DNA from 2 places in the Staphylococcus felis genome. Region 1 is predicted to be linked to the other one. Evidence: riboswitches for the same ligand, from Rfam matches in the RefSeq annotation. Region 1 holds a riboswitch; the other holds the start of a gene.

Region 1 (11,772 bases):
TCACATAGTAGGTCATATAGATATCATAAGGTTTATATCCTAAAGTTAAAAGAATATTAGCTTCTTCTTTTAGTTCTAAATAGGCGCTGAGCTCCCACAAAACCTCGCATTTAAGGATAGCCAGCTTATCCGTTAACTCAAAATAGGACTCATACTCATTAATGACATCATAAGCAGTTTCATAATTTTCATCCTGCACACTTTCAGTGATATCACGAACTAGCTTTTCTTTTAATTTCGGGAAAGGAATAACATCAGACATTTTGATCACCTATTTTAAAGCTTCTAATATGAGCGAACTCCATGATTCGTAATTCTGTAAATCATGGATGTCATCAAGCGACTGCCACTCAATTTTTAATGTATCTGTTTCTTTCACTTCCACTTTATCACGGTTCACTTTCACTTTAAAAACGACGCCGATATGTACTCGCCCTACTTCATTTTGATCATCATTGATAAAACCTATATGCTGAAGCTGTTCTGGTTGTTCAATTGTGAAACCTACCTCTTCTTCTAGCTCTCGACTTGCATTTTCCTTGATTACATCTTCAATCGTTTGCGCATTAGAAACCTCATTCATATGACCACCAACACCAATTGAAGATTGACCATGTAGACGCGCTTCACCGCCACCTGACAATCGTTCATAGACAAGTAATTCGTTATCTTCATTTTCTAGCAAACAGTATGATATTAATTGTTTATATGAGGGGTCTTCTTCCATGTCGCCTCTTCGTTTAATTTCATAGTCAGCAAGCGCTCTATAGATTTCCAAACTTTTTGCATCGTCTTTAGCAATAAATCCGTTGAATGCATATTTCTCATTTTGAAATAAACGTTCTCTTAATACTACAGTAATTTGCTCATCAAATTTTGACATTCATTTACTCCTTTAACCTATTTTCTTCATCTTATCAAAACTATAAATTCAAGGTAAAGTAATTATCGTTATCTATATCAAATGACACATTATGATTTAACTTTTTCATTCTTGTCATTTAAAAAAGAGTTGGAACTATATCTCATTCCAACTCTTTGATTAGTATTATTATTTTAATGCCGCTTTAGCTTTATTAACTAATTCAGCAAATGCTTTTTCGTCTGAAATAGCAATTTCAGATAACATTTTACGGTTAATATCAATTCCAGCTTGTTTTAAACCGTTCATTAAACGAGAGTAGCTCATGTCATGTTGACGTGCAGCTGCATTAATACGAGTAATCCATAATTTACGGAAGTCACGTTTTCTTTGACGACGGTCACGGAATGCATATTGACCTGACTTCATGACTTGTTGTTTTGCTACTTTATATAACGTGCTTTTTGCACCGAAGTAACCTTTAGCTAATTTAATTGTCTTTTTACGACGTGCTCTTGTTACTGTTCCACCTTTTACACGTGGCATAGTAAATTCCTCCTTTTATCTCTATGGTATGTCGTTTCATACCCATGTCATTGATTTAAATGCGCTTATTTTACGTATGTTAATAATTGACTTACACGTTTTGCATCACTTTTTGATACAAGTGTTGCTTTACGTAATTGACGTTTTTGTTTTGTAGACTTGTTCGCGAATAAGTGAGATGTGTAAGCTCTTGAACGTTTTAATTTACCTGATCCTGTTCTTTTAACACGTTTCGCTGCTCCGCGGTGAGTTTTCATTTTAGGCATAATGATGTCCTCCTAGTATCTTTTTATTTTTCATTGATTGGGGCTAACATAAGGAACATTTGACGACCTTCCATTTTAGGTTTTTGCTCTATTGTTGCAAGGTCTTTACATTCATCAGCAAATTTTTCTAAAACACGTTGGCCAATTTCTTTATGCGTAATTGCACGCCCTCTGAAACGAATTGAAACTTTACATTTATCACCTTTAGATAAGAACTTACGCCCATTTTTCAACTTAGTATTGAAGTCATGTTCTTCAATTGTTGGACTTAGACGAATTTCTTTCACGTTAATAATTTTTTGTTTCTTTTTCATTTCTTTTTCTTTTTTCTGTTGCTCGTATTTGTATTTTCCATAATCCATGATACGTGCAACAGGTGGCTTAGCATTTGGAGCAACAACTACAACGTCTAAACCAAGTCGGTCTGCCATCTCCAATGCTTCACGTTTTGGTTTAACACCGATTTGATCACCATTTTGACCAATAAGACGTAATTCTTTTGCACGAATCTTTTCATTTACTTGCGTTTGATCCTTAGCTATGGTTGACACCTCCAATAATTTTACGAATGGTCCAAGCACGAAAAGAAGCGAGGGTATACCACCCCCGCTTCAAACGTCAACATGAACTATCACACATGTTAAATCGTTAACCTGCCAACAGCATAAAGCGTCGCTACAGGTGAGAAGCGGGTTGCTTCTACTTGGTCCGTTTCGTATTCAACAAAAACAACTATACCAACGATTTAGTGTTTAGTCAACCTTTTTTTGAAAGTTTCTTTCTTCCATTGAAACATGTGGATCTAAGTTTACTTTTTCTAAAGGTATTCGTTTCGTTTTATATCTTATTTTATGATAAAAGAAGAAAATTAAAAATACCGGTATTCCCATATAAGTAATTAAAAATCGTTTAGGGTCAAAGTCGCCACTCGTGATGAAATCCACATCTTGTCCAATAATGACAACAATACATAAAATCAGTGCAAGTATTGGTCCGAAAGGAAACAGCTTAGCTTGATATTTCAACTGACTTACATCATAATTTTGTGCATCAAATGCTTTTCTGAAGCGATAATGACTGATTGCAATACCTAACCATGCGATAAAACCTGTTAGACCACTAGCCGCAACGATATATTCATAAGCATTTCCACTTAAATGTTGCACAACAAAGATTAAGATGACAACTAATGCTGTTGATAACATTGAGATAATAGGTGTTCCTTTCTGATTGGTCTTGCCAAATGCTTTTGATGCCAATCCATCTTTACTCATGGAATATAACATCCGTGTACTTGCATACATACCAGAGTTTCCTGCTGATAAAACGGATGTCAGTATAACTGCATTCATAAATGATGCTGCAAACGCAAGTCCTGCATTTTTGAAAACAAGCGTAAATGGTGACGTAGCAATATCATCTCCACCACCCATTAATGCAGCATGATTATATGGAATTAACATTCCAATAATAAAGATTGCAAATATATAGAAGAGTAAAATACGCCAGAAAACTTGTTTAATCGCTTTTGGGACAGCACGCTCTGGATTTTCTGACTCACCTGCAGTAATCCCGACAAGTTCTGTACCCTGAAATGAAAACCCTGCAATTAGAAATACACCAAAAACAACTAGAAGATTGCCACCTAATCCATCTCCTAATAATGGTGCTTCGCCTCTTGTAAAGACATCAAATCCAACAGCACTGCCTCCCATTATTCCAATAATAGTAAGTAATCCAACGATAATAAAAATAATAACTGTCGCAACTTTGACAAATGCAAACCAATACTCACTCTCACCGTATACTTGTACAGACAGTGCATTAAGGCTGAATATGATCGCCATAAAAATGCAACTCCATGCCCAAGCTGGCAAGAATTGAAGTGGTTCCCAATACTGAATGACTTGAGCAGCAATGGTTACATCAGCTGCAACTGTAATCACCCAATTAAACCAATAATTCCATCCCAATGCAAACCCTAACGAAGGGTCAACAAAACGTGTTGCATAGGTACTAAATGACCCTGAAACAGGCAAATAAGTTGCCATTTCGCCTAAAGAAGTCATTAAAAAGAACACCATTATACCAATAATTGCATATCCTAATAAGGCGCCAAGAGGTCCCGCATTATGAATGGCACCACCAGAAGTCATAAATAAACCAGTTCCTATTGCGCCTCCAATTGCAATCATTGAGATATGTCGATCTTTCAGATGACGCTGAACGGTATTTTGATTCGAAACATCATTACTCATAAATTTGTCCTTTCTTTTACTTAGAGGTCATGTGAAGCTCTAATAATAAGGCTAAATAAAATTGGCACTACTATTTTTACTTAATACATTTAAATCTCTCAACATTCTCTCTATCAAGCTTTAACTTATGACCCAAAACAGAGAAAAGGGCTACACCTTTATGATGCAACCCTTTTTACTGTATGAATAGCAGCGCATCACATCTGTGACAGTCTAGTTCCTATTTGAAAACTAGCCCAACTATAAAAGTTGATAGTCTTTTATAATTTCGGCATCGACACCTTTCACTCATTCAACATACGTACCATCAATACTTCTGACAAGTTACTTATTGCAAATGCATCCTCTAACTAAATCTCTATTTAATTTAATTTTCACTATACACTATATGTCTGTTTCTATCAAGACTGTCTTTGCTTTTTCAATCGAATTTCATCAACTAAATCCCAGATGAATGTGTCTTTTTCCTTAGTTTGTTGCTCTTTAGAGCCATATTGACGCACATTCACTTCATTATTTTCAACTTCTTTATCCCCTACAACAATTTGATAAGGAATTTTTTTCATTTGTGCTTCACGGATTTTATACCCCATTTTTTCATTGCGATCATCTATGTTGACACGAACGCCTTGTGATTTCAACTCATCTTGAATTTGACGAGCATAATCATAATGCAGATCAACATTAACTGGGATAATTTCAACTTGTTGAGGCGCAAGCCATGTTGGAAATGCCCCTTTAGTCTCTTCAGTTAAAAATGCTACAAAGCGTTCCATTGTTGATACAACACCACGATGGATAACAACAGGTTGATGATGTTCACCATCTTGACCAATGTATGTGAGTTCGAATTTTTTAGGTAATAAGAAATCAAGCTGAGCTGTTGACAATGTTTCTTCTTTACCCATCGCAGTCTTCACTTGCACATCCAGTTTTGGACCATAAAAGGCTGCTTCACCAATAGCTTCTTCATAATCCAATCCTAATTCATCAACCGCTTCTTTTAACATTTTTTCCGCTTTATTCCACATCTCATCATCATCATAATATTTCTCTTTATCTTCTGGATCACGATAACTCAAACGGAATGTATAATCTTTGAAGCCAAAGTCCTTGTATACATCTAAAATCATCAATACAACGCGCTTAAATTCTTCTTTAATTTGATCAGGACGAACAAAAATATGCGCATCATTCAATGTCATCCCTCTTACACGTTGTAATCCAGATACAGCGCCGCTTGCTTCATAACGGTGCATTGTACCTAGTTCAGCAATTCGAATCGGCAACTCACGGTAAGAATGTGGTTTATTCGCATAAACCATCATATGGTGGGGACAGTTCATTGGTCTGAGAACCATTGCTTCATCAGCATCTAGCTGCATGGCCGGGAACATATCATCTTGATAATGATCCCAGTGCCCTGATGTTTTATACAATTCAACATTTGCCATTATTGGTGTGTATACATGGTCGTATCCAAGACTGACTTCTTTATCAACAATGTATCGTTCAATTTCACGACGAATTGTTGCACCATTTGGCAACCAAAGTGGAAGCCCTGCGCCGACCAACTGATTATTTGTAAATAATTCTAAATCTTTACCAATTCGACGATGGTCGCGTTCTTTACGCTCTTCTAACATTTTCAAATGGGCTTTTAGCGCTTTTTTATCAAAGAATGCTGTACCATAGATACGTTGGAGCATTTTGTTATCGCTATCACCACGCCAATACGCACCAGCAGTAGAAAGAAGCTTAAACTCTTTAATTTTTGATGTTGATGGCACGTGCACCCCACGACATAAATCTGTAAATTCACCTTGTGTATAGAGTGTTACATTTTCATCCTCTGGAATAGCATCAATTAACTCTAATTTATATTCATCGTTTTCGAAAAAGGCTTTAGCTTCATTGCGAGAAACTACTTTACGTTCGATTTTATGATTTTCATCTACAATTTGACGCATGGTTTTTTCAATCTTTTCGAAATCATCGCTTGAAACTTTTTCATCCATGTCAAAATCATAATAAAATCCACCTTCAATCACTGGACCTACACCAAATTTGACATCTCCATACAAACGTTTAAGAGCATGAGCCATTAAATGCGCAGTAGAATGACGTAACACCTCTAATGCTTCGTCACTATCTGGTGTAACAATTTCTAAATCACCATCGACCTCTAACGGTCTTGTTAAATCTACTAGTTGATGATTATATTTACCTGCAACCGCCTTTTTACGAAGGCCTGGACTAATAGACTGAGCAATCTCTTCAGTTGTCACTCCTTGTTCAAATTCCTTTTGATTACCATCTGGAAAACGCACATTAATTTTTGACATTGATATCCTCCTCATCATCTTTAACAGCAATAAAAACAAAAAACCTCCTCCCAATAAGGGACGAGGTTTCGCGGTACCACCCTAATTTAAGACATCTGCATCACATGATAACAATCATAACCGATGCTTGAGTCTCATCTTTACTTAAGATAACGGTCTTGAGCCGGACGTTCATTACAAACATCATCTATATAAGGGAGTAATCATCACATATTACAGACTACATTCTCAACGTTTAGTAGCTCTCTGTACAGTAATAAATGTAACATCATGTCCTTGAATTTTAAAACTGTTATTAAGTTAATTCTATTATAACGCTAATTTTCATTTTTTCAATGCTTTCTATAATTTTCACCTTCTAGAAGATATGAATCGCTTAACGTTTTGATCCGTTCCATAATACGTTTTGCTTTCATACCATCTATACCACTTTTCGTATCTGAAAGGTGTACTTCTAACTCTTCTAAGCTCAAATTCGAACTAAAAAATGTAGGAAGTTCTTGAATCATACGGTAATGTAGTATAGGACCTAACACTTCATCACGTACCCACGGCGTCATATCTTCTGCACCAATATCATCTAAGAATAATACTCGAGCTTCTCTAACTTGTTGAATTTTTTGAGCTGTAGTTCCATCTCTAAAACCATTTTTTAATGTTCTAATATATTCAGGAACGTAAATAATCATTGAAGATACGCGGCTATTTTTCAATTCATTCGCAATTGCACCTAGAATAAATGATTTCCCCGTTCCAAATGCACCGTACAAATAAAAGCCTTTAGTCGGCTTATTCTCAATAATAGCATCAATGACATCATCTAACTTCATCGCGAGATCAAGGCGATTACGTCTTGTCATGTAAATATCTTTTATTTTAGCGTTGAGTGTGTCCGAATGCATATGAAATGATGTTATCATACTATTAGATTTTTTCTCTTCGTCATGTCTGATTTTGCAAGGACAAGGTTTATAGCGAATTTTAATATGATGATCTTGGATATAAAGCTCAGGTATATGCCCCTTCACAAAGTTTGGACAATTTGCAAAAGTATGATTGTCATCATAGTGCTTTTGTTGATCTTTATACTCTTGGAGAACATTCAAATCATTATCAATCATTTGTGAAGTCACTTCAGACTGATGCGTCTCTAAAAACTGTTTGATGTCCGGATCATTCAATACTTGACGTTTAATTTTTTCGATTTTTTTTTGGATAGATTGATTGTTGCCGATAATACGGTTAAACTGTTGCATCAGTCTTCACCTGCCCGTCGTTTGTTTTTTAATTTATTTAAAAAAGCAGCCCTATCTTTTGCCAAAGCATCTTGATCTTCATTTTTTTGCTCAAATTCTTCAGGATGTGTAATCCAGCGTGGCTGTACCTCTTTAGTATGCTGATACTTGTTTCGCTTTCCAGTAGAAGGTTCTTTATATTTTTTATTTTTCGCTTGTTCTTGATTCTTTTGAACTTCCATCGCCTTTTGATATGCCGATTTTGCATCAGTGACACCGCTTTTTTTCCATGTTGATGCAACGGAATAGACATATTTTTCAGGCAAACTTCGATCCGTTTTTTGCATCACATACTGTAGCAAGACATTAATAACACCAAAACCAAAGCCTTCTCTATTCATGAGTTCTTCTATCATTTCCTTTTGATATTTAGGGGGTTCAGATCCGCCATACGACGTTAACATGACTAATGGACTTGTTTGATCCATTAACTCAAACCATTCATCCCAACTTTTGACAGATAGATTATCTTCTTTTGAATGGCTTGCTTGTGTTAATCGACTTTGTACATTTAAAGCTGGCAATTGCTGTTGGTTTTCTATTAAATAATAATTTTGTGCTTGTTTACGTAGATCTGTAATAGATAAACTTTGATCACTGTTTAAAGATTTTAATATCATCGTTTTCATCACATCTGGCGACAGTTGATAAAGCGTAGCAAGTTGTATGATAACTGATTTATTAGGTTCTGATAATACAGAGCGGCTAACAAAATACGTTTGGAGCATATCCGCCAATAATTCAAAATCAAATGCAACATCCCTTAAATCTAAACCTTCATAATGACTTGGTTTTAGTCTGGTATCATTTGAAAGTGTTGCCTGCTTTGGAACTTTAAAAACATCCGTAAATGTCTTTGTTACTTCAGAAAAACCTGACAAGTCAACTTGAGAAGGTAAGAAATAAGCTTTCAACTTATGAAACCTTTGTTGACCGACTGTCTCATAAAAATATATAGAGAGCATCGGATCATTAAAAAATTCATATGCAGATGGTGGTGGTATTAACTCGTAGATAAACTTTGTCTCCTCATCTGTTTGTTTAACAAATGTTTTTAAAAGACCTATACCTTCTAACAAATCCAGATTTTCTCTAAAATCTATCAAGTTCATCTTTAATTCAGACATCATCGTGTAATGTGTCATTCCTTCTTTAAATGTGATGCCTTCAAACTGATTTAAAAATTGATAGATACCTATTGCAGAAGCACCAATTAAAGGTGTAAATAAACGGTTTAGAATATCATAGTGATGCGTATGGTATTGGAATTGTCGCACAACTACGAAACCATCATGAGAGCTCAATTTTGATTGAAACCTTGATATAGACATACTACTCACTCCGTCTATTCTCTTTCAAAATGCCTTGCATAGATTGCAACAGTTGATCCACATCTTTAAACTCACGATACACTGATGCAAATCGAACGTATGACACTTGATCAACATGCATCAACAAATCCATCACATACTCACCAATATCACGTGAGGAAATTTCAGCTATCCCTTCTTCACGCAACTTCCACTCTACACGATTAGTAATATCTTCTAGTTGCTGTAATCCAACAGGTCGCTTTTCACAAGAGCGAACTAGACCATTTAATATTTTTTCGCGATTGAATTGCTCTCTTGTCCCATCTTTTTTAACGACGATTAGAGGACTTACTTCAATATGTTCAAAAGTTGTGAAACGTGTACCACAATTTTCACATTCTCTTCTTCTTCTAATTGCGTTCATGTCATCCGCATGTCTAGAATCTACTACTCTAGATTGCGAATGATTACATTTGGGGCATTTCACGACTTCCACCTTCTTCATGTTGATTTTGCTTCATTATACTATAAACCACAACATATCAAAAGTTGTTCATACTAAACTGTATATTTAAAGCATACAATTTACATATTTTAAGCCCTTCTACTTTTTAAATGCTTATATCATAAAAGAACAGGCTGGGACGTAAATATCTCGAAGTTTTCTTATAATGAGATGATTCATTCAATGATACGAAAGTGTCTTTTTTTAAAAGTATTTTAAAGTAAAATGACATGTATATCACGTCGTATTGTTGGCGAGACGCCTGAGGGAATAGGATGAGCGTCGAGACCAAGGCTCGACCCATCCCCTAGGAAATGCGAGCCAAACAATGGTTCTATAGTAAATCGGACTGGTGTATAAATAATTTCATTTATTTGATTGTTCCATAAAGTCTCGCTTTTCTAGGCGCCTCACCTCAACTCATTTTAAGATTGAACTTACCCAATCTTAAAATGGATTTTCGGTTACGGCAAGATGCCTCAGAAGTCTCGGCTTAGGAATCAATCAAATGTGCTATATTTATTCATACCCCTAAGTTATAAAGTATGTTTTACCAACTCAATTTTACTGATTTATGTCGTATTAAAAGAGACATTAATGTTCAAGACTTTATGATCACACAACGAAAAAGGCGTTAAGCAATCCATTATTGCATAACGCCTTAATTTTATGCGACCAGTCCAATTTGACTGAGAGCCCAAACAATACGAATGATTGATAAAAGGAAAGCGTAGAGGTAATTCAATCATGAATCATCTCTACGCTATCCTTTTGGGATTGATGTCCCAGTCTCATCCTCACATCTATTCTAATAATTTATAATTTTTGAGCAATCATCTGTAAAACATCCACAACTCGTGTAGAATAACCCCATTCATTATCATACCAAGCTAATACCTTCACCTTATTATCATTCATTACTATTGTTGATGGTGCATCAATAATAGCAGAGTGTGCATCTGTAGTGAAATCATCTGAAACTAAAGGTTCATCGACTATATTAATAACACCGTCTAAATTATTATCTCTGAATAACTGATTGACTTGATCTTTCGTCACAGATTGATTTAAGTCTACTACTAAATCGACGAGCGAGACATTTTTAGTAGGCACTCGTAATGCCATACCATGAAGTTTTCCTTCAAGTTCTGGCAATACTAATGCTAAGGCTTTTGCAGCTCCAGTTGATGTTGGTATGATGCTTTCAAAAGCAGCGCGAGCACGTCTTAAATCTTTATGAGGGTTATCTAAATTATTTTGATCATTTGTTACTGCATGGACTGTTGTCATTAAGCCATTCTTAATACAAAACTCATCATTTAATAACTTTGCAACAGGGGCTAAGCAGTTTGTTGTGCAAGAGGCATTGCTAAATATGTCATACTTATCGACATCTAATGTGTTATCATTAACACCCTTTACAATCGTTTGAACATCCCCGCCTTTTGATGGACCAGTTAAAATGACTTTTTTTGCACCTGCACGTATATGTGCTATCGCCTTGTCCCCATGATTGAATTTACCTGTTGCCTCAACAACTATATCGATACCTAAATCACGCCACGGCAAGTTTTCAGGCTTACGATCTGACACTAATTTAATCTCTTTACCCTCTACTTTTATGCCAGTTTCTGTCGCTTCAACAGTTTGATTAAATCGTCCATGAGTTGTATCGTATTTAAGAAGATGTGCAATAGTCTCTGATGGATAACTTGCATTTATCGCTACAACTTCGATATCTTCTCTATTTAATGCTATTCTTAAAACCATACGGCCAATTCGACCTAAACCATTAATCGCAATCTTCGTCGTCATTTAAAAAGCACTCCTTAGATAATGTGTTATACTTTATAAAAACAGTATAACATATTTATATCATATTGAAATCGTTTTCTATCATCAATTTCACTTTAAAGTTGTACTTATACACAAATGGCCATAGATGTTTCGCTAAATGTTTACGATTCATCAAAAAAAGCCGAAACATCATGCATTCATGATAGATTGAGACAATACTTTTTATTATTTCCCATAAGAAAATATTGTTGTGTCACAATCCTATCAATGTGAATCAACTTAGAATCATCGAGAAGTATTTCATTTTTATTCAGGTTGCATTACGCACCTTCTCTCAAACTCTCATCAATTCACAAACATGACGTTTCGACTTCATATTTTTTATTCTGTATCATTTGGATGATATGCGTCTAAAAACCCTTTTTCTACGAGCACCTTTTCCAAATTTTGTTTTAATTCTAATTTAGACCCTAAATTGTCAATCACAACATCTGCCATTCGACTTTTTTTATCAATTGAAATTTGGCTGTAAACACGCGCTTTGGCATCTTCAATTGACATATTATTTCGTGCCATTAATCGATC
Region 2 (11,772 bases), 270 kb from region 1:
GGAAGTTGATTTTGAATTTGTAATTGTTTACAGCGTTTCGCAAATAGCATCAATGCCACAGTATGTCCATCATGGCCACATGCATGCATTTTATTCTCAACTTGACTTCGATAATGAATGTCATTTTCTTCATGAATAGGTAAAGCATCAATATCTGCACGAAAAGCAATTGTTTCATTAGAATTACCATCTAAATACGCAACTAACCCTGTGGCAAGAGGGCATTCATAATCAATATTCATCTCATCTAAAAAGCCTTTAATGTATTGCGTTGTTTGAAATTCTTCTAAACTTAATTCTGGATGTTCGTGTAAATAACGCCGATGTTGAATAACAAATTCGAGTTCGCTCATATTTTCACCTCAATTTAATATAAAAAGGCAGTGAGAAGGGGATACATCATCAAAATATATACCTTCTCCCACCTAAAGTTAAAGTCCATCCATTATGATGATTGATCTAAAGTTCGTAGTGCAGCAACTATTTCTCTTTTCGAATTTTCTACATCACTTGCATTTTTTATCACTTTAGCGGGAGTTCCTGCAACAACTGCTCCAGCAGGTACATTTTGAGTTACAACTGCACCTGCAGCAACTATTGCCCCTTTACCAACACGTACACCTTCTAAGATAACTGCATTCGCTCCAATTAATACGTTGTCTTCAATAACAACTGGCTCCGCACTAGGGGGCTCAATAACGCCCGCTAACACTGCTCCAGCGCCCACGTGTACATTTTTACCAGTTGTTGCACGACCACCTAATGTTGCATTCATGTCAACCATTGTGCCTTCACCGACTACTGCTCCTATATTAATTGTAGCCCCCATCATAACAACAGCTCCGTCACCAATTGTTGCATGCTCACGGATAAATGCACCTGGTTCAATTCTTGCGTTTGTATTCATAATATCTTTTAAAGGTATTGCTGAATTACGTCTATCCATCTCTATTTCCAAATCTTTGATAAGCATTTGATTTTCTTCATAAAATGCTTTCCATTCTGATGCTTCACAAAATATCACTTTTGAGTTATCTGAACCAAATACATTAAACGAGCTCGGAAATTGAATCTCACTAAACTCTCCGTTTATATATACTTTTAAAGGTGTGCTCTTTTTAGCATCACTAATATATTGAATAATTTCCTCTGCTGTAAAACTTTTAACCATAATTGAATCGCTCCTTTTATATGTTGTCAAAAGTATAATACCCTGACTGATAATGGATTAATTGCTTCGCTACCTTAATTGCACCGTTTGCAAATATATCTTTAGATTGCGCTGAATGTGTAAGTGTAATCGTTTCATCTATACCTGCAAATAGTATATGATGTTCTCCGACAATAGTGCCGCCACGAAGCGTATGAATTCCAATTTCATTTTGTTTACGCTTTGCGTCTTGGTCACTTCTATTATAATTAGGATACACATTTTGACGTAGCTCTTTAATAGCGTCGTATAATTTAACTAATGTTCCACTCGGTGCATCTACTTTTTGATTGTGATGGGCTTCTGTTAGTTCAATATCAAAATCATTGAGTAGTGGTACGGCTGTTTCAAGCAATTTGGATAATACATGAACACCATAACTCATATTGGCGCTAAAAAAGATAGGCATGTCTGAACTAAGTGCTTTTAAGCGTTCAGTTATTTTTTCTTTTTGTCCAGTAGTCGCAATGACTAATGGCAACTGGAATGAATCCTCTAGTAAAGGTAATAATAAATCTGGATGAGAAAAATCGATAGCTACATCTGCATCAGTCACTTCACTTATTTTGTTAAAAATAGGGTAGGGGACTTCTTTATCTTTGTTTTTCAAGATGACTCCAACGATTGAATGGCCATTTTCTTCAGCAAGTCTTGCAACACGTTGGTTCATTGCACCATACCCAATCAACAGAATTTTCATATTTTAACACCTACTTTAAATTGTTGATATGCTTTCTTTAATTCTCTTTGTTCATCATTCGTAAGTGTGACTAATGGCAATCTCACTTCATATGCTCCAAAACCTTCTAATGATGCTAAATACTTAATAGGAATTGGATTTATATCGATGCTTAGCGCTTTTAATAAATAGGCAATCGGTTCAAAACGCTTTGATCTATTTTCTTTATTTATATAAATATCTTGAAATGGTTGCGGTATTACATTAGCGACTACTGATATGACACCATGACCTCCACTAGCGTAAAAATCTACTATATTTTCGTCGTTCCCACTATAAATTGCAAAGTGATTCGTATCGACTAATGACTGTACTTCTTTTAAATATTCAAAATCATTTGTCGCATCTTTTAATCCTACAATGTACGGATTTCGACTCAGATGTTCGACTGTTTTAGGTTCAATCGTTGAATTTGTTCTAGAAGGCACATTGTATAAAATAACTGGTAATTGTGTCTCATTTGCGATTGTTTCAAAATGTTGAATCAATCCGCGTTGATTTGTTTTTAGATAGTAAGGTGTAATCAACATAATCGCATCTGCACCAAGAGATTTAGCTGTCAAAGAAGCTTTCAGTGAATTTAAGGTATTATTCGTACCCGTACCTACAATGACAGGGACTCTAGATTGATTCGCATCGATGACTGTTCTCAATATTTGATTCCTTTCGTCCTCTGTTAAGCTAGGATTTTCTGCTGTAGTTCCATTAACAACTAGCGCTTGAATCTGACGTTCAATAAGAAAGTCAACTTGTCTTCGTATTGCATCATAGTCTACTTTTCCATTTGTAAATGGCGTGATTAAAGCAACACCAGTACCTTCAAACAAATGTGACATAATTTATTCTCCTTTCAAATTCAAAACTTGTTCTAAAATTTGAACTGTATTTAACGCGGCTCCTTTAAGTAAATTATCTGATGTCACCCATATGTGAAATGTATTTTCAAGCGAGTTATCTTTACGAATGCGGCCTACAAATACTTCATCTTTCCCTGTAGAATGAATCGCAAGAGGGTACTCATTATTTTCGGGTCTATCAACTAAAACTACACGTTCATCTTGATCAAATAAATTTTGAATGTCTTTAACTGTAGTAGGGTGGTCAAGTGACACATTAATATGAACACTGTGGCTATCTTGCACAGGAACACGTACACATGTAGCTGTTACATTTAGATGAGGTTCATCAAGAATTTTTCGTGTTTCATCAATCATTTTGCGTTCTTCTTTTGTATATCCGTCTTCTAAAAATACATCGATATGGGGTAACACATTATTATAGATAGGATGAGGATACGCTTTTGGCTCTGCACCAACGGCACCATCTTCTAAATCCTTTTTACCTTGAATACCTGAACCAGAAACAGCTTGATATGTAGTATAGGCCACACGCTTTAATCCATATCGTTCTTGTAATAATTTTAAAGGGACTACTGATTGGATAGTCGAGCAGTTAGGATTAGCAATAATCCCTCTATTAAATGTTGGAGTATTTACTTCAGGTACAATTAAATCAATATCATCTGACATTCTCCATTGACTCGAGTTATCAACTACAATGGCACCGTGCTTTTCAAAAATAGGGGCAAAGTCTGCACTTGTTTGACCTCCTGCACTCATTAATACAAAATCAAATTTTTGAGATGCAGATGCTTCTGTTAGCTCTTGTACAATGTAAGTCTTATTTTGAAAGTTTACTTCTTGACCTGCTGAACGTTTTGATGAAAAGAGTGTCAGTTCATCAAAATTTATCTTTTTACGATTTAATGTTTCTAATATTTTTGTTCCTACTAAACCAGTAGCTCCAACAACTGCTAATTTGACCATATTCATTCACTCCATTTTTTGTGATATTAAGTATCATGAATCTTTAAAAGTAAATATTTTCGTATTATTCAGAAAATATTCCTTCTAAAAACATATATTATACAAAACAACCATTTCGAAATTAGTATGATTCAATAGTATAAAAAAACAAGCTCGGCGTGCGAACTTGTGAGATTAATTTACAAGTGATGCACTCCATTATTTTGCAATAATGACAGACTCTTAGCTCTTAACCCAGAGTCCAATAAATAGGTGCTGCAACGCCTATTTATTTCGGCATCTCACCCTTTCAGTAAATTCTGTTTGCAGACAGCTGAATCTACCTAATTATGATTGATGCGCCTCATCAACACTATTGAATTGGTTATGCATAGTATTATACATAGCTTGTTAAGTGATGTAAACACAAAAATGCAAAATTTTAAAATTTACTGATAATTTTACATATTATCACTACAGTTAAACGGAAAAGTAGGTGAGAAATGACATAAAAAGTTAGGACTTGTATCGTCAATCAGTCATTTCATGATAAAACAGACAATATCTAGCCCTAACTTTTTTAATTCAATTTATTTAATCACATTATTATGCTTTTGATGATTTAAGTATTCCTTTTTCTTCTAAATAGACATCATAAGGCATTTCTTTTGACAGACCGCCTTCAACATCTAAATCAATGACACGATTTGCAATTGTATTAATAAATTCAAAATCATGCGATGTGAAAATGATTGAGCCTTTGAATGCTTTTAAGCCCTCATTAACCGATGTAATACTTTCTAAATCGAGGTGATTGGTAGGTTCATCTAATAAAAGTACGTTCGCACTAGACAACATCATTTTACTTAACATACAACGTACTTTTTCTCCACCTGACAGCACACTTGCTTTTTTCTTTACTTCTTCACCGCTAAACAACATACGGCCTAAAAAGCCTCGTAAAAATGTCTCAGTTTGTTCATCTTCTGGAGCATATTGACGCAACCAATCTACAAGATTCATGTTGACATGCTCAAAATACTCCGAGTTATCTTTAGGGAAGTAAGATTGAGAGGTCGTAACACCCCATTTAACCGATCCCTCATCTGGTTCTAATTCACCGGCTAATATTTTGAGTAATGTTGATTTAGCAATTTCACTTTGACCAATTAAAACAGCTTTATCATTTGGGTTCATTGTAAATGAAATGTTATCGAGAACTTTTTCACCATCAATAGTTTTTGACAGATTATTCACGAATAATAAATCATTCCCAATTTCACGTTCTGGTGTAAATTTAACGTAAGGATAACGTCGTGATGATGGTTGAATATCATCAAGTTCAATTTTTTCAAGTTGTTTTTTACGACTTGTAGCTTGCTTAGATTTAGATGCATTAGCAGAGAATCGTGCAATGAAATCTTGTAATTCTTTAATTTTCTCTTCTTTCTTTTTGTTTTGCTCTTGTGCCATTTTTTGAGCAAGCTGACTCGATTGATACCAAAAATCATAATTTCCAACGTAAACTTTAATTTTACCAAAATCCAAATCTGCAATGTGCGTACAAACATTATTCAAGAAGTGTCGGTCATGTGATACAACAATAACAGTATTCTCAAAGTTGATTAAAAAATCTTCCAACCAGCTAATAGCTTGAATATCTAGACCGTTTGTAGGCTCATCTAAAAGTAATACATCCGGATCACCAAATAAACTTTGCGCTAACAATACTTTCACTTTTTGATTATTTTCGAGTTCAGACATTTTTTTATCATGTAAATCCGTACTAATACCTAAACCAGATAACAACGTAGCTGCATCTGATTCAGCATTCCATCCATTCATCTCTGCAAATTCACCTTCAAGCTCTGCAGCTCGGATACCATCTTCATCATTGAAATCTGGCTTCATATAGATTTCATCTTTTTCCTTCATAACTTCAAACAAACGTTCATGACCTTTGATCACAACATCTAAAACACGCTCATCTTCATATGCAAAATGATCTTGCTTTAAGACTGCCAAACGTTCATCTTTTCCAAGAGAAACATGCCCCGTTTGAGAATCTATTTCACCTGATAATATTTTTAAAAATGTAGACTTTCCTGCACCATTTGCACCAATCAAACCATAACAATTTCCTGGTGTAAACTTAATATTTACGTCTTCAAATAACTTACGATCTCCAAAGCGTAAACTAACATCTGTAACTTGTAACATCTATTTTCTCCTTTATTCGTTATATACTAATGGATGCATTATATCATATAATGGTTGGACTTTCGACGTCTACTCAGTATATTACAATCATATCCAGTTCACACGAATCAATTAGGCTTACACAGTTCATCGTGCTATAATAGTAATGAACTTAATTAAAGAGGAGAACGTTATGTCTTTTAAAGAAAATGAAATAATAGGGACTATAGAATTTTTAGAAGTAGTCGCTCTTGAAGGATCTACATATATTCTAAAAGGGCCGAATCACGAAACTGTTAAACTGAATCAATCTGAGGTAAGCGAAGAAGATGAGCTTGAAATAGGGGAGTCATATAGCTTTTTTATTTATCCTAACCGTTCAGGTGATTTATTCGCCACACAAAACATGCCAGACATTACAGTAGGACGCTATGATTTTGTACGCGTTTTAAGCACAGACCGTGATGGTGCTCGATTAGATGTGGGGTTACCGAGAGAGGTTGTCATTCCATGGGAAGACTTACCTAAAATCAAGTCGCTTTGGCCACAAAAAGGGGACTACGTATTATGTACATTGCGAATAGATCGTGAGCGTCACATGTTTGCTAGACTTGCTTCTGAGACAACTGTCCAACAAATGTACACACCTATTCATGATGAACATTTGCATAACCAAATCATTAAAGCGCGACCATACCGGTTGTTAAGAGTGGGTACATTTTTATTGTCAAAAGATGGTTATAAAATATTTGTACATGAATCTGAACGAAAAGCAGAACCTAGATTGGGTGAAGATTTAGAGGTACGAATCATTGGACACAATGATAAAGGAGAATTAAATGGGTCTTTCTTACCATTAGCACACGAACGTCTAGATGAAGATGGAGAGACAATCTTTAACTTGCTCGTCGAATATGACGGAGAATTGCCATTTTGGGATAAATCAAGTCCTGACGCAATCAAAGAAGTCTTTAACATGAGTAAAGGGGCATTTAAACGCGCAATTGGACATCTTTACAAAAAGCGTATTATTAATATCGAAACAGGAAAAATCACGTTAACACGAAAAGGCTGGTCACGCATTAAAGAATAGCCATTAATGCCGATTTTATTTAAATACAGGATTCTCGACAAAGCTTAATGATTTCAAAATGTGCTTTAAATTTTGAATGTTAAGGCTTGAGCGAGAATCCTTTTACTTTTTATAAATTTTCTTGTTCTATTTGATTTGTCAGTTTTTCTAATTCTGTTACAAGGTCATTGATATATGCAATTGTTTGCTTTAAAGGCTGTTCAGTTGTTAAATCAATGTTTGCAATTTTAACTAATTCGATTGGTGATAAACTTCCACCGGCTTTTAATATTTCAAGCCATTCGTCAATCGCAACTTGACCTTCATTTTTGATACGCTGTGCCATAATTGTTCCGATTGTTAGTCCAGCTGAATAAGTATAAGGATAAAGACCCATATAATAATGAGGTTGGCGCATCCAAGTAAGTTCAGCACCTTTTGAAATATGAATATCATCACCCCAAAATGATGTGATGACTTCCTTTTTAATTTCATTTAAAATAGGGGCTGTTAAAGATTCTCCCTTATCCACTCGATAATAAACCTCTCTTTGATAAGCTGCTTCTAAAAGATGCGTTACCATATTATGATAGTACGTACGCGCAATGATTGAACCAATTGCCCAACGCTTGAATTTGATATCACTGCTCTGTTTCAGTAAGTAATCTAACATTAACATTTCATTCATCGTAGAAGGGGCCTCAACAAAATACATTGACGCTTCCGACTGTAAAAAGTTTTGATGTTTTTGTGCTAATGTAAAATGTCCAGCATGACCTAACTCATGAGCAAGCACAAAGGCTTCGGTCATCTTACCAGTCCACGAAATAAATATATAACTGTGGGAAGCGTAAGGACTGGCACAGTATGCACCTGTTTCTTTGCCTTTGTTTTGAGGGAAATCTATCCATCTATGTCGATAAGCGTCATCAAGCATACTTGAATATTCATCACCTAACACTGATAATGCACCATAAATATATTTTTTCGATTCTTCAATTGTAATTGTCGGTTCAAATGTAGGATCAACTGAAATTTTTAAATCTTCAAATTTCATTTCATCTAAATGATTCGCCCGTTGTACTACTTTAGCGTAACGTCGCATAATAGGCGCTAAATCAGACATAATGATATCGATTTGTCGATGATACATATCTGGGGTAACATCTTGCTCTTCTAATAAAAAGTCAATCACTGAATCATAGCCTCTTAAATCAGCTTCCAATTTTTCATTTTGAACGTGACTATTATATAAAGCAGCTGTTGTATGTTGGTATTTTCGTATTGTTTCACTGAAATGCCTGAAACTTTCTCGGCGTACTGAAGTATTCTCATGATCCTCATAAATACCTTCAAAGGTTGTATAGTCCATATTAAACTGTTGACCATCTACTTCAAAAACACCGAAATCAATATCTAGCATTTTAGTAATACCATATATATGACTTGGAGCACCTAACGCTTGAGACATATTAGCTAAAGTTTCCTCAGCTTTTGGATGTAATTGATACTTTTTTCGTTTCTTTAAGCATTGTAAATAATAAGGATAGTCTAAACTATCAATAGCTTGTTGCAACAAATCATTATCCAACGAGAGTAATTCGGTCTCAACAAACGATAACCGACTCATCACATCGCCATAATTTGATGTCAATAGTGCATCTAGACGCTGCCTCTCAGCATCTGTCGTTTCAACAGTCAGTTGTAGGGCAGAATAATTAGCAGCACGATCCAAGTCTACTAGAATCTCACTATAAGCTTTAAGTGCGTTTTCAATTGTAGCTAAATCATTAAGCTGGCCTTCGTATTGCGTTTTAAATTGTTGAGCTTGCTCTGGAAGACGTCGTATCGCTAGCTCATATTCTTCTGATGTTTTGTATAAATCTGATAAATCCCATGTCTCATTTAGAGGTACATCTGATCTATAAGGTAATTTTTGGGACATAACGATTCCTCCTTTTTTATAATTATCTTCTATTATACAACACTTTATTTAATCTTCTAAAAATTTCACTTTAATTGCATACAAAAGCAATTAAAATAAGTATAATAATAGGTAAACAATTAAAAGGAGGGCATATATGTCTATACTTGACTTCCCAAATTACCTATGGATTTCAATATTAGCAATGCTAGTACTCACTCTATTTTGTTGCTTAATTCTGAATAAATGGTTCTTTCCAGCTATTGTAAGTTTTATTGTATTAGGGATACTCGCATTTTTAATGCCTAACTTCTATGACATCACATACGAACCATTACTAGGTTATGCTGCATTTGTAGCAATTTTAAGCTTGATGATTAGTGCGTTATTATGGTTTTTCACAAGAAATTGGCGAAAAAAACGTCAGCTAAAAAAGCATCAAAAAGAACGTGCTGAATTTGAAAAAAGACATCATCCATAACGTAAAGAGCCAGCTTTAGAAGTTGGCTCTTATATTGTAATAAGTTCATATAAGCCTTAGGGGAAGTGTAGTAATGTTATTTATGAATACACAACTTCCTATAATATATATTATGTAAACTAAAATCGAAAAAGTATTTCCTGTTTAATTATTCGTACAATTTATAGCCTTAACTCAACCTATATAGACTTATCACAATTTCTATGACCTTATGCATTATATGAGTATATAAATGTAATCATAATCCATATTTACTAGGAATTGATTCTATGTAAACCGTAATGACGCTTGTATGGTCAATTACGCCTACAATACATCCCTTAAATAAATTAGGTTTTAAGAAAGCATATATACATATAAAGTTTACATAACATAAATACGGTTCTTTATACTCCGAAATAAAAACAAGCAAAATGTACTGATTTTTGCTTGTTTTTATTTTAACTATTTGTTTTTAATTTTAGTTCGTATCGAATTCGCCAAGTTAAATGCAAAATATTTAAGTTTATTAACTGGTTTATAAAAGTCACCAACGAGTTCTTCAATTTGGACATTAAACCCACGTTTAAAGCGATATACGCCATAATCTTCACTTTGCTCTGTAAAGTCACCTGACAACCCGTAAAAATTATATCGCTCATATCCATGTTCAAAACAGTAATTAATCATGTACCAGTGCATCGCATAAGGTCCCATAAAGTGATTGTACTTTTGGCTAGAACCACCTGAAAAATAATTGATTTCGTATGCATTTGCAAAAAATACTCCTGCTGCTAAATTTAGGATTGAACCGTCTGTTTTACGTAATTCGCTAGACTTAAGTAATTCTTTTTGCTCGTGTTCAATTTGTTTATCTAATTCGGCAATTTTTTTCAATTGCTTATCTGACTTATTCTCATTAGACATCATTTGATCGCGTCTATTTTCTTTATCATTTAAACTACCTTGCAATGACACAATGTATTCATCTAAATCAATGTATGCCATAGGTATAAGTACTTTCGACCCATAATGTTGTACAAAATTTTTAAAGTATTCGTCTGTTTTAGACGTAAATCCTGTACGTTCTTCAGTTTCTCGATATAATTCAAGAAATTGATCAATTTCATCATAGTTTAAAAATTTAATTTTAACCCCGAAGTTTTGTGCTTTATTTATATTACGCTTACGTTGACTATCAAAAGCTTTCTTAATGGATTGAGGTGTTTCATCTTTTAAATCTAAAACTCCCATCCAGCGAACTTGACTTGAAGCATCGTATTGTGTAGTGAATCCATGATGCTTATAGCCATGAGATTTAAATAGTTGTACGACTTGATCATTTGGCATTTGGTTTGTTATTGGATTAATGTCTTTATCGTAAACATTATATAACCAATATGGGTCCATTTTGACATAAAGACATTTATTTTTATGTAAATACGTCGTAAGCTCTTTTAAATAATAATCCACTAATCCTAAATCGTTATAGTCCATGACTGGACCACGGTTTGAATAATACACATAGCTTCCCATCGTCGGAATTTTAGAAAATAAACTCGCAGCTATGATATGATTATTTTCATCTTTTACACCTAATAGTACAACTTGAAAACCGTCTGCCTCCCGTGTTGCTATATTTTCTTTGACTTGAAAATAATGACTTTCAAGAGCAGGGCTTTGCACAAATTGATCGTACTCCTCTACTGTTAATTCTGTAAACTTCATAGCAATAAATCCCCTTCTCTATTTATTAAAACGTTCTTTAAGATGTTTTAATTTTGAGTAGATTGCATATGCCGGTTTGTTAATCGGCTTTATAAAATCTCCTACATATTCTATTACATCTGCATTATAACCTTTTTTAAACTTGATAACACCCGCATCTTCTGCACTTTCAGAAAAATCTCCACTTACACCATAAAAGTTGTATCTCGGTATGTTGTGATTAATAGCATACTGTATCATTTCCCATTGAATGGCATAGCTTCCAGCAAAATGCCTAAACTCATTCGCTGTTCCCCCAGCATAATAGACCACTTCAAACGGATTAATGATGAAGAAACCTGCCGAAATTGGTAGTTCATCACCGTGCTTATTTTGCAGAGCCTGTGCTTCTTTTATCTTATCGTGATTCGCTTCTAATTGTTGACTTAAATTTTTCTTTTTATTATGAGCTTTTTTATTTTCTGGACGTTTTGCAATATCTTTTTCAGCTTTAACGATTTCTTTATTAAGTTCTTTCTCTTCCATTTTTAATTCTTCTATATATTCAGGGAAATTAATATATGCTAATGGAACAAGTACACGATCTTTATAGTGCTTAAAGCGATTATAGTAGAAATCGTCGTCCCTATCGACAA

What was found. A riboswitch is a leader RNA that binds a small molecule or an ion and turns the genes downstream of it on or off. The one in region 1 is predicted to bind lysine.
Positions count from the first base shown of each region.
Region 2: linked by a shared signal. The riboswitch ahead of C7J90_RS08635 (aspartate-semialdehyde dehydrogenase) and the one ahead of C7J90_RS09960 (amino acid permease) in region 1 are both predicted to bind lysine.

Region 1 is NZ_CP027770.1:2,117,379-2,129,150, forward strand. It holds gene C7J90_RS09935 (hypothetical protein) at 1-262, opposite strand, end outside; gene C7J90_RS09940 (NUDIX domain-containing protein) at 272-883, opposite strand; gene rplT (50S ribosomal protein L20) at 1,052-1,408, opposite strand; gene rpmI (50S ribosomal protein L35) at 1,474-1,674, opposite strand; gene infC (translation initiation factor IF-3) at 1,698-2,225, opposite strand; ribosomal protein L20 leader region at 2,250-2,385, opposite strand; gene C7J90_RS09960 (amino acid permease) at 2,427-3,932, opposite strand; lysine riboswitch at 4,115-4,289, opposite strand; gene thrS (threonine--tRNA ligase) at 4,334-6,277, opposite strand; gene dnaI (primosomal protein DnaI) at 6,610-7,533, opposite strand; gene C7J90_RS09975 (replicative helicase loading/DNA remodeling protein DnaB) at 7,533-8,903, opposite strand; gene nrdR (transcriptional regulator NrdR) at 8,905-9,372, opposite strand; gene C7J90_RS09985 (glyceraldehyde-3-phosphate dehydrogenase) at 10,207-11,205, opposite strand; gene coaE (dephospho-CoA kinase) at 11,569-11,772, opposite strand, start outside.
Region 2 is NZ_CP027770.1:1,848,834-1,860,605, reverse strand. It holds gene C7J90_RS08655 (M20 metallopeptidase family protein) at 1-353, opposite strand, end outside; gene dapD (2,3,4,5-tetrahydropyridine-2,6-dicarboxylate N-acetyltransferase) at 446-1,171, opposite strand; gene dapB (4-hydroxy-tetrahydrodipicolinate reductase) at 1,188-1,910, opposite strand; gene dapA (4-hydroxy-tetrahydrodipicolinate synthase) at 1,907-2,785, opposite strand; gene C7J90_RS08635 (aspartate-semialdehyde dehydrogenase) at 2,789-3,775, opposite strand; lysine riboswitch at 3,956-4,130, opposite strand; gene C7J90_RS08630 (ABC-F family ATP-binding cassette domain-containing protein) at 4,361-5,974, opposite strand; gene C7J90_RS08625 (CvfB family protein) at 6,147-7,046, shown strand; gene pepF (oligoendopeptidase F) at 7,156-8,970, opposite strand; gene C7J90_RS08615 (hypothetical protein) at 9,107-9,430, shown strand; gene C7J90_RS08610 (aminoacyltransferase) at 9,875-11,137, opposite strand; gene C7J90_RS08605 (aminoacyltransferase) at 11,156-11,772, opposite strand, start outside.